DNA from 3 places in the Rahnella sp. PAMC25617 genome. Region 1 is predicted to be linked to each of the others. Evidence: predicted binding sites of a transcription regulator. Region 1 holds the regulator's gene; each other region holds the start of a gene.
The links. The regulator CRP, encoded in region 1, controls carbon source genes, mostly activating them, when cyclic AMP is high. The targets are predictions, from matches to a motif close to ATGTGANNNNNNTCACAT.
Positions count from the first base shown of each region.

Region 2: the regulator CRP is predicted to act here: its motif matches at 3,752-3,769, upstream of adhE (bifunctional acetaldehyde-CoA/alcohol dehydrogenase).
Region 3: the regulator CRP is predicted to act here: its motif matches at 3,417-3,434, upstream of ACM615_RS15370 (DeoR family transcriptional regulator).

Region 1 covers NZ_JBOCUM010000019.1:202,439-207,559, forward strand. The annotation lists gene argD (bifunctional acetylornithine/succinyldiaminopimelate transaminase) at 1-392, shown strand, start outside; gene ACM615_RS22300 (YccS/YhfK family putative transporter) at 1,095-3,170, opposite strand; gene crp (cAMP-activated global transcriptional regulator CRP) at 3,232-3,864, opposite strand; gene ACM615_RS22310 (OsmC family protein) at 4,227-4,634, shown strand; gene ACM615_RS22315 (LysR substrate-binding domain-containing protein) at 4,636-5,121, opposite strand, start outside.
Region 2 covers NZ_JBOCUM010000002.1:39,004-44,124, forward strand. The annotation lists gene ACM615_RS01015 (thymidine kinase) at 63-671, shown strand; gene adhE (bifunctional acetaldehyde-CoA/alcohol dehydrogenase) at 816-3,485, opposite strand; gene ACM615_RS01025 (YchE family NAAT transporter) at 4,019-4,663, shown strand.
Region 3 covers NZ_JBOCUM010000012.1:71,572-76,692, reverse strand. The annotation lists gene ACM615_RS15385 (dipeptide ABC transporter ATP-binding protein) at 1-605, opposite strand, end outside; gene ACM615_RS15380 (isoaspartyl peptidase/L-asparaginase family protein) at 602-1,609, opposite strand; gene tsgA (MFS transporter TsgA) at 1,885-3,081, shown strand; gene ACM615_RS15370 (DeoR family transcriptional regulator) at 3,157-3,390, opposite strand; gene moeA (molybdopterin molybdotransferase MoeA) at 3,636-4,877, shown strand; gene moeB (molybdopterin-synthase adenylyltransferase MoeB) at 4,880-5,121, shown strand, end outside.

The sequences.
Region 1 (5,121 bases):
AACCGGGCAAACACGGCACCACTTACGGCGGTAACCCGCTGGCCTGCGCCGTCGCTGAAGCCGCACTGGATATCATCAATACGCCAGACGTGCTGGCCGGTATCAACGAGCGTCGCGAGAAATTTATCAGCGCGCTGGAGGCCATTAATCAGAAATATCACATCTTCAGCGAGTTCCGCGGTCAGGGTTTGTTGATCGGCGCTGAGCTTTCCGACGCGTTTAAAAATCGTGCAGGCGAATTCCATGCCGCCGCCGCCGAATTCGGCCTGATGATGCTGGTCGCCGGACCGAACGTCATGCGGTTTGCGCCCTCACTGGTGATTGATTTCGCTGATATCAGCGAAGGGATGGAAAGATTTGAGAAAGCAGTGGGGAAAGTTTGTGGGGGGTGAGCCCCACGGCCCTATCTTTGCAACTGACTGAGTAAATTTCGGTTTTTCAAGTACGGTTATCACAAGGCCTTGTGCGCCGAAACCGAGCAGAGGGGAAAGGCTTTTCCCCTCTGCACTCCCCTCGCTTTTTTACTGCGCGCTGCCGCAGGCATGACGGACATGTTCTGGTGTATTAGTGAGTGGCGCAAAATGTCATCGCTACGCGATTCCCGAATTTCAGGCTTCGAGCCTCTGGTCTCGAACCGTTCATTCGGTGCCATTTTTGAGCACGCCAGTCAACTTATCTAAAAGATAAAAACAGTCTGCTGTTGAATTTAAGATCTCGCGGGCGAATCAGAAATCTTGCCGAACGGAGCGGCCTGAAGACCCAGGGCTTCAGGACCGAGAGAGGGAACCGCGCAGCGGTAAGATTTCCAGCCTGTCACCGCAGTTGCTGAAACATAGCCAGCAAGCGGAGCGCGTGTTGAAAAAGCGAGGAGGAATCCAAAGGAGGAAAAGCACTTTCCTCCTTTGGGCGGTTTCGGCGCAGCGCGTTAAGTGATCCCCGTACTTGAGAAACCGAAATATTCTCCGGTCTGCTTCAAGCCGCCAGTACACGGCATCCGTACTTAAGAAACCGAAATATTCTCCGATTAGCTTTAAAAAGCAGTCTGGCTGTAAGCCAGTAAAAAGGGGATTTAAAAGGGGCAATCCCCTTCACGTTCACGCCTTCCGCGTCAACCAGATCCCATGATGTGGTCTCTGCTTCCACGCCAGTGACGAAATAGTATGCATCACGCTGAGATGTGAAATCACACGCCGCAGATGGCGTTCCATCTCGGTCAGTGGCATATCAGGATGCAGTTCCGGTGCATTGATCAGCGTGTTCTCATTGCCCGGTCCGTCATAAAGCAGTCGCTGCTGACAACTCTGCAACGCAATTTCACAGGTCTGTAAATACTCCGTCGCCAGTTTCTCCGGTAGCATGTAATGCTCGCGGGCGAGGATGGTCATCGCGTTGATGTGCTCGACAATGAACTGGCTGTGCGTCACCCACAAGCGCATATCCGCCAGATAATGCGAGTTAAAGCCGGGCTCCTGCATGGCCTGATTCAGTGACGTGAAAAGCTTGTTGTGCGCCTGATTGACCTGCATACGGGTGTAGGCAAGCTTCGATGTATCCGGGTTTTCTTCAAGCAGTAAGCGGATAGCATCCTGATAGGTTTCCAGCGCCTGGTGCGCGTTCTGACGCAGTAATCCGCTCTGCCATTGCGGCCACAGCCAGATGGTGCCGCCGAACGCCAGCGCGCAGCCGATCAGCGTATCCACCAGTCGCGGTACCAGAAAATGCACGCCGTTCATCGCCAGCAGTTGCAGGGTATATACCGCCGTCACGGTCATGCCGACCATCGCCAGCCCGTAGTTTTTACGCAGCACCGTATACGACACCAGCGTGACGATCAGCATACACATCAGCGTGATGCCTTCGGGTAATTCCAGCTTCAGCAATCCGGCGGCAATCAGCAATCCGGCCAGCGTGCCCAGCGCACGGTGCTGGATACGCACGCGCGTGGCGTTATAACCGTTCTGACTCACCAGCATGATGGTCAGCAAAATCCAGTAAGGCTTGGGCAGATTAAAGAACAGGCCCAGGCTACTGCCAATCGCCAGAATGATCCCCAGACGGGCGGCATTGCGCAGGGCGACAGATTTGAAGGAAAGATAGCTTTTCAGCGCAGGCCAGAAGGGTAAACGCGGCTGAGTGTTCATCAGGTCACGTTTGTACAACGGGCGCTGTGTCCGCAGCAGGCGCGCAATGCGGCTGAAGTGGTAGTAGCAAAACTGGCCGACCGGGTTCTCAGGATTGCGCGCGGCAATTTTTTCCAGCGCGGCCAGCTCGTTGGCCATCGTAAACCGCGCGGATAAACGGTGATAAAGAATGTCGTCGGCGATGACCCGCAGACGGGCGGAAATCACCTGCGCATTACGGCGGATAACCGCTTCGGCGTGGCTTTCTTCCACCAGCTTCTGCACTTCTTCCGGCTGATGCAGGCTCACCGTGATGTGCTCCTGCAAATCAAGCGCGACCTGAAAACGCTGAAACAGTCTTTTATGGTGATGATGATGGCCGTGTTGCGGCAGCATGTGCAGTTGCTGATAGAGCAGGGCAATCAGGTCGATGACCTGCTGCTGTCGCGTCAGCAACGGGGGTAACGCGGTTTCAGGATCGGTGTGTTGCGTCAGCAGGCTGTATTTAGCTTCGAAGTAATCCGCGAGTTGCAGATAGAGCTGGCTGAGCGTTTCGCGCATCGGCTGTTCTTCCGATATGCGAAACCACGCCCAGTTAAATAATCCGTACCAGGCCGTACCGGCGGCGAAAAGCACCGGCGCCTGCCATATAGGGCGTACGCCGACCATACTCAGTGTGAAGATGGTCGCCACCAGCGCGCCGGGCAACAGCCGCGCATGCAACGGGCTGATTTCGCCGGTCACGCCAAGCAGTAATGCCAGCGACAACATGATGAGCGGCAGGGGGATGTGCCAGCTTTCCAGCATCACTTGCAGCAGAATGCTGCTCACGGCAAACAGCGTTCCGCCAATTATCAGGCGTTTGAAAAAGCGTTTGTGCGGAGTATCGAGGCCCGCGACGTTGCAGCAGGCAGGACAAAGAGAGAACAGCAGCCCCATTTGCAGATTGCCGAACAACCAGCAGATACCAACGGGCAGGCACAACACCAGCGTCTGGCGCAGCGCGTAGTTAACTTCCGGATGGTAAAACAGTCTTCGCCATAGCGTCATGGATAAAGCTTAGCCCATAAAAAAGGCGCGACAGTATTCTGCCGCGCCGATTTTTAAGGGATTAACGTGTGCCGTAAACGACAATCGTTTTACCGTGTGCCGAGATCAGACTTTGATCTTCAAGCATTTTGAGAATACGTCCGACTGTTTCACGTGAACAACCGACGATTTGGCCGATTTCCTGACGGGTGATCTTGATTTGCATCCCGTCCGGATGGGTCATCGCATCAGGCTGTTTAGCCAGATTAAGGAGAGTTTGAGCGATACGCCCTGTTACGTCGAGGAAGGCCAGGTTGCCGACTTTCTCTGACGTCACTTGCAGACGGTTTGCCATCTGCGCGGAAAGACGCATCAGAATATCCGGGTTAACCTGAATCAGCTGGCGGAATTTTTTATAAGAAATTTCAGCCACTTCACAGGCAGTTTTTGCACGAACCCACGCACTACGTTCCTGACCTTCTTCGAAGAGTCCCAGCTCGCCGATGAAGTCACCTTGGTTAAGGTAGGACAGTATCATTTCTTTGCCTTCTTCATCCTTGATAAGGACAGCAACTGACCCTTTCACGATGTAGTAAAGCGTTTCGGCTTTTTCACCCTGGTGAATCAGCGTACTTTTAGAAGGATACTTATGTATATGACAGTGAGACAGGAACCATTCAAGAGTCGGGTCTGTTTGTGGCTTGCCGAGAACCATTTGCTATTATCCTCTGTTGTTATCGCTGCCCAAAATCACAGGGCTCAGAGTTCCCTGTACGGCACTTCATAAAAAAAGCGCCCTTTCAGCATATAACTCCCCAGAAATGCTGCAAGCGGGTGTCGGAGTGAAACAGCCTGATTATTGCCGTTATCACCGTGGGTTCTGTTCTTAAACCGCGAAAACCGTCACCGCAATTCACTGGAAAGTATGTTTCGGCTTTGTTTGTAGCACAGGTTTGCAATGCTGTCTTCTGTTGTCTCGCTTCAGCATGATGGCGATCGGGTTACGTTGCCAGATTTTAGGTGGAAGGGTACTCTGGGAGCGGAATTCGACGAGTTTATTCACCGGGAGAATAGTTCATGCACGCACGCGTAAAATGGGTAGAAGGGCTGACGTTTTTAGGCGAGTCAGCGTCAGGCCACCAGATTTCTATGGATGGTAATGCGGGCGATAAAGCACCCAGCCCGATGGAAATGCTGCTGATGTCCGCAGGCGGTTGCAGCGCGATTGATGTGGTGTCTATTTTGCAAAAAGGCCGTAATGACGTGCGTGATTGTGAAGTCAAGCTGACCTCACAACGCCGCGAAGAAGCGCCGCGCCTGTTCACGCACATCAATCTGCATTTTATCGTCACCGGTAAAGATCTCACCGATAAGATTGTCGAACGTGCCGTTAGCCTGTCTGCGGAAAAGTACTGCTCTGTGTCCCTGATGCTCGGCAAAGCGGCGACCATCACGCACAGCTTTGAAGTGATCAGCGTCGAATAAGTTACGACCAGTCATACGCGTGGCACTGGCTGCGCAATAAATCCAAAAATCGCCGCGCGGCAAACGTCAGCGGCGATTTTTGCGAGTAAAGCACGCAATATTCCGCCTGCGGCAGGGTATCGATATTGAGCACACTCAGCCTGTCCTGCAATCCGAACGGCGCTTTCATCGCCCGCGCCACAATGGTCAGATAATCAGACTGCAACACCATATTTAGCCCGCACACCACCGAATCTGTATGCACCGGCATTTCCGCTGCCGGCTGATGAAATCCTCCCATCGATACCCTGATTTGCTGGTAATACCCCATATCCGTTTCGGGCAACAGCCAGCGCGCATCCTGTAATTCCTCCAGAGTTGTGGAGCCTGCCAGCGGATGTCCACGCCGGGCGATAACGCAGAAAGGTGCGCTGAACAGTGGCTCACGTACCAGATCTTCCAGCGGAAATCCCGGCCCGGCGGTACCGACTGCGAAATCCAGTTTCCC
Region 2 (5,121 bases), on a different contig from region 1:
CTTGTGGTACAATCCACGCCGAAAATTTATGCCATCCATTTACATTATGGGGTCACTCCTTCATGGCTCAGCTTTATTTCTATTACTCGGCGATGAATGCCGGTAAGTCTACTTCGCTATTGCAATCTTCATATAATTATCAAGAACGTGGTATGCGCACGCTGGTGTTAACAGCAGAATTAGATCATCGTTTCGGCGTCGGTAAAGTCAGCTCCCGAATCGGTTTATCCTCGCCGGCAGAGCTCTACAATAAGGACACTGAACTTTTTAATCTGATAGCCCAGGAGAATCGCTTACAGCGTCTGAGCTGCGTTCTGATAGATGAATGCCAGTTCCTCACTAAGGCGCAGGTATCCCAGCTCACTGACGTTGTGGACGATCTGGATGTGCCGGTACTTTGTTATGGCCTGCGGACCGATTTTCGTGGTGAACTTTTTGAGGGCAGTGAATATTTGCTGGCATGGGCGGATAAACTGGTTGAGCTGAAAACCATTTGTCACTGCGGGCGTAAGGCTAACCGTAACCTGAGGCTGGATGAGAAGGGTAACGCCCTGCATGATGGCGCACAGGTCGTTATAGGCGGTGACGAAAGCTATGTATCTGTCTGCCGTAAGCACTACAAAGAAGCCATGGCGGCGTTTGATACCACGGTCGAAGCTAAACCAGAGTAAATCTGCAAAGTATTTACAGAGGGTTTTTGGCTTTTATCTTCAAAGCCATTCTCAAATTTTCCCTCATTTATCCTGAATCCATAAAAAAACCCGCTTTTCAGCGGGTTTTTACTTTCTGATTTTAGCTATCAGAAACTCAGCAGATTATTTTTTGCTGGTTTTCTTTTCAGCTTTAGGAGCAGCAACAACAACTTCTGCTGCCTCTTCTTCGCTGAATTCGCGGCCGTAGAAAGTATCCATCAGAATCTGTTTCAGTTCAGAGATCAGCGGGTAACGTGGGTTAGCACCGGTACACTGGTCATCGAACGCATCTTCAGACAGTTTGTCTACTTTCGCCAGGAAGTCAGCTTCCTGAACGCCTGCTTCACGGATAGAGGTTGGGATACCCAGCTCCGCTTTGATTTCATCCAACCAGGTCAGCAGTTTCTGAATTTTCTGTGCAGTACGGTCACCGGCAGCGCTCAGACCTAAATGGTCAGCCACTTCTGCGTAGCGACGACGCGCTTGTGGGCGGTCATACTGACTGAAAGCAGTCTGTTTAGTTGGGTTGTCATTGGCGTTGTAGCGGATGACGTTAGAAATCAGCATTGCGTTAGCCAGACCGTGTGGAATATGGAACTCTGAACCCAGTTTATGGGCCATTGAGTGACAAACCCCAAGGAAGGCGTTAGCGAACGCGATACCCGCAATAGTTGCCGCATTGTGAACACGCTCACGTGCTACCGGATTTTTAGCCCCTTCGTTGTAGCTGGCTGGCAGGTTTTCTTTCAGCAGTTTCAGTGCCTGCAGAGCCTGACCGTCGGAATATTCGTTAGCCAGTACAGAAACGTAAGCTTCCAGTGCGTGAGTCACAGCATCCAGACCACCGAAAGCACACAGTGATTTAGGCATGTTCATCACCAGATTAGCATCAACGATAGCCATATCAGGTGTCAGCGCATAGTCAGCCAGTGGATATTTCTGACCAGTTGCATCATCGGTAACAACCGCAAACGGAGTCACTTCTGAACCAGTACCGGAAGTGGTGGTGACGGCGATCATTTTCGCTTTCACGCCCATTTTCGGGAATTTGTAGATACGTTTACGAATATCCATAAAGCGCAGCGCCAAATCTTCGAACTGAGTGTCCGGATGTTCGTACAGAACCCACATGATTTTAGCGGCGTCCATCGGTGAACCACCACCCAGCGCGATAATGACGTCTGGTTTGAAGGAGTTCATTTGCTCAGCACCTTTACGAACAATGCTCAGCGTTGGGTCAGCCTCTACTTCAAAGAACACTTCTGTTTCAATGCCGTGGCTTTTCAGAACGCTGGTAATCTGATCTGCATAGCCGTTATTGAACAGGAAACGGTCAGTGACGATGAATGCGCGTTTTGCTCCATCAGTAGCCACTTCTTCCAGTGCGATTGGCAGTGAGCCACGACGGAAGTAAATAGATTTTGGAAGTTTATGCCACAACATGTTTTCTGCTCGCTTCGCTACAGTTTTCTTGTTGATCAAGTGTTTAGGACCGACGTTTTCAGAGATGGAGTTACCACCCCATGAACCGCAACCCAGCGTCAGAGAAGGAGCAAGTTTGAAGTTGTACAGGTCACCGATACCACCCTGAGAAGCCGGGGTGTTGATCAGGATACGTGCGGTTTTCATTTTGTTGCCAAAATAGTTCACACGTTCTGGTTGGTTGTCCTGGTCTGTATACAGGCAAGAGGTATGGCCGATACCGCCCATTTCTACCAGTTTCTCAGCTTTAGCAACCGCGTCTTCGAAGTTCTTAGCACGGTACATCGCGAGGGTAGGGGACAGTTTTTCGTGTGCAAATGGTTCTGATTCGTCAACAACGCTGACTTCACCAATTAACACTTTAGTATGAGCTGGCACTTTGATGCCGGCCATTTCGGCAATTTTAGTCGCTGGCTGGCCTACGATAGCCGCGTTCAGGCCACCATTTTTCAGAATGATATCTGAAACAGCTTTCAGCTCTTTGCCTTGCAGCATGTAGCCGCCGTGCGATGCGAAACGTTCACGAACTGCGTTATAAGCAGAATCAACCACGATGATGGACTGTTCAGACGCACAGATTACGCCATTATCGAAGGTTTTGGACATCAGCACGGAAGCAACAACACGTTTGATATCTGCAGTTTCATCTACAACGACCGGGGTATTACCTGCACCCACGCCGATTGCTGGCTTACCGGAACTGTAGGCTGCTTTAACCATGCCCGGACCACCGGTTGCCAGAATCAGGTTCAGATCCGGGTGGTGCATAAGTTGGTTAGAAAGTTCTACACTTGGTTCATCAATCCAGCCAATGATGTCTTTTGGCGCACCGGCAGCGATAGCAGCCTGTAAAACGATGTCTGCCGCTTTGTTAGTCGCGTTTTTAGCACGTGGGTGTGGAGAGAAGATAATACCGTTACGTGTTTTCAGGCTGATAAGCGCTTTGAAAATCGCAGTGGAAGTGGGGTTGGTAGTTGGGACGATACCGCAAATCAGGCCGATGGGTTCAGCGATAGTGATGGTACCGAAAGTGTCATCCTGGCCCAGGATGCCACAGGTTTTTTCGTCTTTGTAAGCATTGTAGATATATTCGGAGGCGAAGTGGTTTTTGATCACTTTGTCTTCGACAATACCCATTCCGGATTCTTCAACGGCCAGTTTGGCGAGCAGAATACGAGAATCGGCAGCAGCCAGAGCGGCGGCAGCGAAAATCTTATCTACTTGTTCCTGACTGAAGTTGGCATATTCGCGCTGTGCCTTTTTGACTCGCGCAACGAGTGCGTTTAGTTCAGCGACATTTGTTACAGCCATGATGCTCTCCTGATAAAGTTAAACTCTTTTAGTAAATAACTTGCCAAAGACTAGTATAGACCTGCTATCAGTCACCGTGAGAAACTAATTAACTCTATGATTCTCAAGGTGTTGTCTTTGTCTCTTTATTTGCTTAAAGAGCTTCCAGTAGTGAAGCACGTAAGGTAGTAGATAACTCCTCATTCAACGTGGCTTGACGAATATTTGTTCTGCAAACTACCGTTGAGTGACTATGCACAAAGCTTACCTATTTGTAGGCAGACGTAATTTGATCTGGATCACTAAATACCGAAGCTGACACCTTTCAGCAGTAGTTTATTGAGAATAATTATCAAATTAGCCCGTGGATAATACAGTTTTGTATCTAAAGTTATCAATAAAAAAACTGATTTTTAACAAAAGTCTTATCCACTGCCTTTATTTGGAAATCTGGTGATAAAAACTATGAAACGGCGTGGCGCCTTTACTGCGATTCCAGTACATTAGCGCCCATCAAAACCTTCATCTACCGGCGTAACTGTGCGGAGTTCTGCGTGAGCCAATCTTTATTAGATTTTTCTGGTTATATCAAATTCTTTGTCGGGCTGTTTGCACTGGTCAATCCTGTGGGGATCTTGCCCGTGTTTATCAGCATGACCAGCTATCAGGCGGCGGCAGGGCGTAACAAAACCAATATGACGGCCAACCTGTCTGTTGCCATTATATTGTCGACTGCGCTGTTCCTCGGCGATGCAATTTTGCACCTGTTTGGCATTTCCATTGATTCATTCCGTATTGCCGGCGGGATCCTTGTGGTCACTATCGCCATGTCGATGATCAGCGGAAAGCTCGGGGAAGATAAACAGAACAAGCAGGAAAAGTCAGAAACAGCGATCCGCGAAAACGTCGGTGTAGTTCCGCTGGCGTTGCCTTTAATGGCAGGACCCGGTGCAATCAGTTCAACAATCGTCTGGAGTTCGCGTTATCACAGCTGGCCAAACCTGCTGGGTCTGACTGTTGCTATCATGTTCTTCGCCTTCTGCTGCTGGCTGCTGTTCAGGGCGGCACCTTTACTGGTGCGTCTGCTGGGGCAAACCGGCATTAACGTCATCACCCGTATTATGGGATTGCTGCTGATGTCACTGGGCATTGAATTTATTGTGACAGGTATAAAAGCGATTTTCCCGGGCCTTCTTTAATCAATTAGCGGCCGAATTATCACGAAAATACTCAGGTGTTTTCGTGATAATTATCACTTCCACTTATAATCGAATGCCTTATTATAGTGCAGCTAATGACTTAATTCAGAGCGATTGCACCCTAATGTGGCGCAAACCCTCGTCTCACTCCTCTTTTCAATCCAAGTCCTCATTTCTTTAAATAAACTTAGCTAATTATTCGCTAATTACTGGCGTTTATTGCCCGTATTGACGTTAATTTGCCCACATCATTCTGTAAGGCTTGTGCAGGCTGTATCGAGATGTTATTAGTGTTAACACAGCAGTTAACAGGTGTTTATTCTTATAAATCTAACAATGTTAACTGATTGTGTCAGGCGAGTTCTTGAACAGTCTCCGGTAGGGCTTTGATGAGTAATTTCGCCATAAAGATTCTTTAAATCAGCGAGTTAATGCTGTTTTCTGCTCTCTGCCTGACT
Region 3 (5,121 bases), on a different contig from region 1:
GTCACATCCAGCGCCGTAGTCGGTTCGTCGGCAATCAGTAACGCCGGTTTACACGACAGCGCCATCGCGATCATCACCCGCTGGCGCATACCGCCGGAAAGCTGATGCGGATAGCTGTCGAGAATATTTTTGGCTTCAGGAATGCGCACCAGATCCAGCATACGTAAGGCTTCGGCACGGGCGGCGCGATGATCTTTATCCTGATGTAAACGGATAGACTCGGCGATCTGTTCGCCTACCGGAAATACCGGATTGAGCGAGGTCATCGGCTCCTGAAATATCATCGCCATGTCCGCACCGCGCAGGCTGCGCATGGCGGGTTGCGTTGCTGCCATCAGATCAACGACTTCACCGTTACGACGGCGAAATTGCATTTCACCCTGGGTGATCTGCCCGCCGCCCTGCTCCACCAGACGCATCAGCGCCAGCGAGGTAACGGATTTACCTGAGCCGGATTCACCGACTATCGCCAGCGTTTCGCCGCGCTTCACGTGAAAACTGAGCTGATTCACCGCAGGGATGATGTGCCCGTCATGCGCGAACTGCACGCTGAGCTGGCTGACCGCCAGAACGTGGTCCGCAGGCAGAGTCAGGGAATTATTCATGAGCGGTAAATACTGACGACGGGTGCTTCACCCACGCGGGCAAAGCCGCGATACATACCTTCACTGTTGAAAGGCAGTTCCACGTTGCCAAATTTATCGACGGCGATCATCCCGCCGCTCCCGCCCAGTGGCAGCAATTTTTCCTGCACCACTTTGTGTGTCGCTTCTGCCAGCGTTAAACCGGCGTATTCCATCAGCGCCGCCACGTCGTAGGCAGCGACGGTACGCATAAACACTTCACCTGTGCCGGTGCTGGAAATCGCCACCGTATTGTTGCTGGCGTAACAACCGGCGCCAATAATCGGCGAATCACCGACGCGTCCGGCCTGTTTGTTGGTCATTCCGCCGGTCGATGTTGCCGCCGCAAGATTACCGAGTTCATCTATCGCCACCGCGCCTACGGTGCCAAATTTACGTTCCGGATCAATCGGATCGCCTGAAGCATTCAGCGACGCCCCGTCGTGATCGAGCATTACGCCGGTATACGCGGCAATAGCGCGCTGCAACTGATCATAACGTTCCTGAGTGAAGAAATACGCCGGTTCCACCATTTCCTGACCATTGGCACGGGCAAAATCTTCTGCGCCTGCACCGGTGAACAGGACGTGCGGGCTGTTTTCCAGCACCTTACGGGCGGTCAGAACAGGATTGCGGATATGGCTGACGCCGCAAATCGCACCGGCATCCAGCGTGCGGCCATCCATAATGCAGGCATCTAATTCATGCGTACCCTGATGGGTAAATACCGCACCTTTACCGGCATTAAATAACGGGCATTCTTCCAGCAGGCGCACGGCTTCGGTTACGGCGTCCAGTGCGCTGCCACCCGCGGCCAGAATCGCCTGCCCGGCACTGACAATCCTTTCCAGTTCGGCCAGGTAAAGTTGTTCTTTTTCGGTGCTCATTGCCGCACGGGTTATTGCCCCGGCACCACCATGAATAGCAATGACCGGACGCTTCTTGTTCGAAACGGAAGCCGCTGAATTATCAGTAGAAGAACTCATTAGCACTGCACCTTTCGATGTTGTATTTATGTATGGAAGATGTTGACCTGTTTTTTGACTATATTTAGCCCGCTACAGTATGTAAAGCAGAAATGCATCGCCACCAAAATGGCGCTAATTGCTTAGATTGTTTAGGAAAAACAAATGCTGCAATTGAATATACATGCGGGACAAATCACCAGAGAACAGCAATAATAAACGTCCTAATCGCGGCAAAAGCACCTCTGGATAAGCTTACCGCGACTTTTTATTTTCTCTTTTTAGGAAATCAGTTTATGGAAACTGTTTATAACCGCCGCCGGATTAATGTGATCTCATGGCTAAGTTACTTTTTTACAGGGGGCCTCGTCTCCACTCTGGGCATCGTTATCGGGCCAGTCGCGACGGCTTTTAATAAAGATCCGGCCTTTATCGGCCTCATGTTCTCACTGATGAACATCGGTTTATTCCTGCCGATTATGATCAGTGGCATCCTGATGCGTAAGTTCGATCTGGGCAAGCAGCTGATCACCGGGTCAATTGTCACCATCCTGACCTGTATCGCGCTGTTCGTGATGCCGTCGATTACCCTGTTCGGCATCGGCGTTTTCCTGATTGGTGCGACAGCTGGCCTGATGATGTCGATTGGCAGCTATCTGGTTGTGCGTATTAATGACGACCCGAAAAAGCGTTCCGCCAACTTAATCTTCACCGACTTCTTCTTTGCGCTTTCCGGCATGACGCTGTCTCTGGTGCTCGGTTTCCTGTTCAAGCATGGCGCGAGCTGGCTGGCGATGTACGGCATCATGGGTACGCTGAGCGTGCTGATGATCCTGCTGTGTGTGGGTCAGAAATTCCCGACCGTTGCGCAGCCGGAAAAAGTGGCGAAAAGCGAGCGGGAAGCGAAAGAGCCGTGGGGCTTCGCGGCGTACGTGCTATGTTTTGCCCTGTTCGCCTTCGTCTTCAGCGAGCTGGTTTTCACCCTGTGGATGCCAAGCTGGTTGCATGAGCATTTCGGTCTGGACACTGACAAAGCGGCGATCTACATCACCACTTACTGGATGGTGAAAGCGATTGGCCTGTTCCTGAACCAGTTCACCGTGCGTTTTGTGAAACTGCGTACCTTCCTGTTTGCGTCGGCCATCGTCGGGTTAATCAGCCTGTTTGTGGTGACACACAACGAAAACACCACGCTGGTGATGATTGCCGTTGGCCTGTTCGGCTTCTGTAACTCCGGTATGTTCTCCGGCCTGATGAGCTACGGCAGCCTGCAGGTGAAAAACTCACCTCCAACGCTGACCTCTGCGCTGCTGACGACGGCTTCCGTCGGTACGCTGATTTTCGCTTCCTTCTCATCATTCATTTACCGCGAATACGGCCTGTTCTGGGCACTGAATATTGCGACCGTATCTTACGTTCTGCTGGTGCTGGCGGTGATCATCGCCGGTGTGCGCAGTAAAGCGGAAAAAATCCACCGCGAAATGGCGGCATAACATTTACTACGCATAAATTCATGCATAAAAAAGGGAAGGCATAAAAGCCTTCCCTTTTCTTATTTAGCTGCGCCTTTAAAGCTGCGGGCAGCGCTGCAAACTGTTTAGCCAGGATGTTTCTGGCTGAGCGGCCAGACGACGCGCGCGTCCATGGCGGCGTAAAATCAATCCCTTGTCCTGCATTTCACTCAAATCACGTCGGATCGTTTCAAGACTCACATCCAGCGATTGTGCCAGTTCGCTAACCTGTAACACTTCATGTTGTTCTACCAACTGAAGGATGGCCTGATGGCGATTTTTTTTAAGCACCGGTTATTCCTGTGTATATGACAGATATGTGACACAAATCACAAATAACGGTAACTATGATAACCGCGTTACATCCGTAATTTTGGGATCGATCTCAATTTTTCAGAAATCCCCACGAAGTTTTTACGCCTTCAGCGGTTTTTGGTTCGTCCCGATTCTCTGTCATACTATGCTCATGCCCCATTTTCCCGTCCGTCGCCGGTGAGTACGCCCGCGTCGCCGGGCTGAATCACTAAGGAATTTTGATGGAATTCAACACTGCAGGTTTGATCTCACTTCAGGAAGCGCTGGATAAAATGCGCGCTTACGTTCCGAAAAAAACAGCGCAGGATGCCGAATCGTTGCCACTGGCAACCGCCGCTGGCCGTATTACTGCGGCGCCGGTGCTTTCCCCGATTTTTGTCCCGCCTTTTGATAACTCCGCGATGGACGGTTATGCCCTGCGCATTGAAGATCTGCACGAGGGCGCTGTCCTTCCGGTGGCGGGAAAAGCCTTTGCCGGCGCGCCTTTTCATGGCGAATGGCCTGCCGGAACCTGTATCCGCATCATGACCGGTGCGCCGGTTCCGGCCGGTGCCGACACAGTGATCATGCAGGAACAGGCAGAAGTTTCAGACGCGGGAATACGTTTCACAGCAACGGCGCAAAAAGGCCAGAATATCCGCCTGACCGGAGACGACATTAAGCAAGGCGACAGCGTTTTGCCTGCGGGCGTGCGTCTGGGGGCGGCAGAATTACCGCTGCTGGCGTCCCTTGGCGTGACTGAAGTACAGGTCTGGAAGCCGCTGAAAGTCGCCGTATTTTCCACCGGTGATGAGCTGCAACCTGTCGGTACGCCTCTGCAGGAAGGCCAGATTTATGACACGAACCGGTTTGCCGTGCGGCTGATGCTCGAGCAACTCGGCTGTACGGTGCTGGATTTAGGCATTATCCGCGACGATCCGCAGGCATTGCGTAAAGCGTTTGAAGAAGCCAATGAATTTGCCGATTTGGTGATTTCCAGCGGCGGTGTTTCCGTCGGTGAGGCCGATTACACCAAACAGATGCTGGATGAACTGGGCGAAATTGGTTTCTGGAAACTGGCCATGAAACCGGGCAAACCGTTTGCTTTCGGAAAACTGAAAGACAGCTGGTTCTGCGGGCTGCCGGGGAATCCGGTGTCGGCTGCACTGACGTTTTATCAGCTGGTTCAGCCATTTATCGCTCAGCTTTCCGGTCACAGTGCCTGGCAGTTCCCGCCACGCCTGAAAGCGAAAGCCGTAACGCCGCTGAAAAAATCGCCCGGCCGCCTCGATTTTCAGCGCGGTATTTTCAGCACCAATGCAGAAGGTCAGCTGGAAGTGCGCACTACCGGCCATCAGGGATCGCACGTCTTCAGCTCCTTCAGCCAGGCTAACTGTTTTATCGTGCTTGAGCGTGAACGCGACAATGTTACGGCTGGTGAAATCGTTGAAGTCGAGCCTTTTAACGCGCTGCTGCGGAGCTGAACATGGCGACTCTGCAGGAACTGACGGACGCTGAAACCCTGCGCTATAACCGCCAGATAGTACTGAAAGGGTTTGATTTTGATGCGCAGGAACAGCTGAAAGCCAGCCACGCGCTGATTGTCGGGCTGGGAGGTTTAGGCTGCGCCGCCGCGCAATATCTGGCGGCGGCAGGCACCGGTACGTTAACGCTGCTGGATTTCGATACGGTATCGCTCTCAAACCTGCAACGCCAGACGCTGCACAC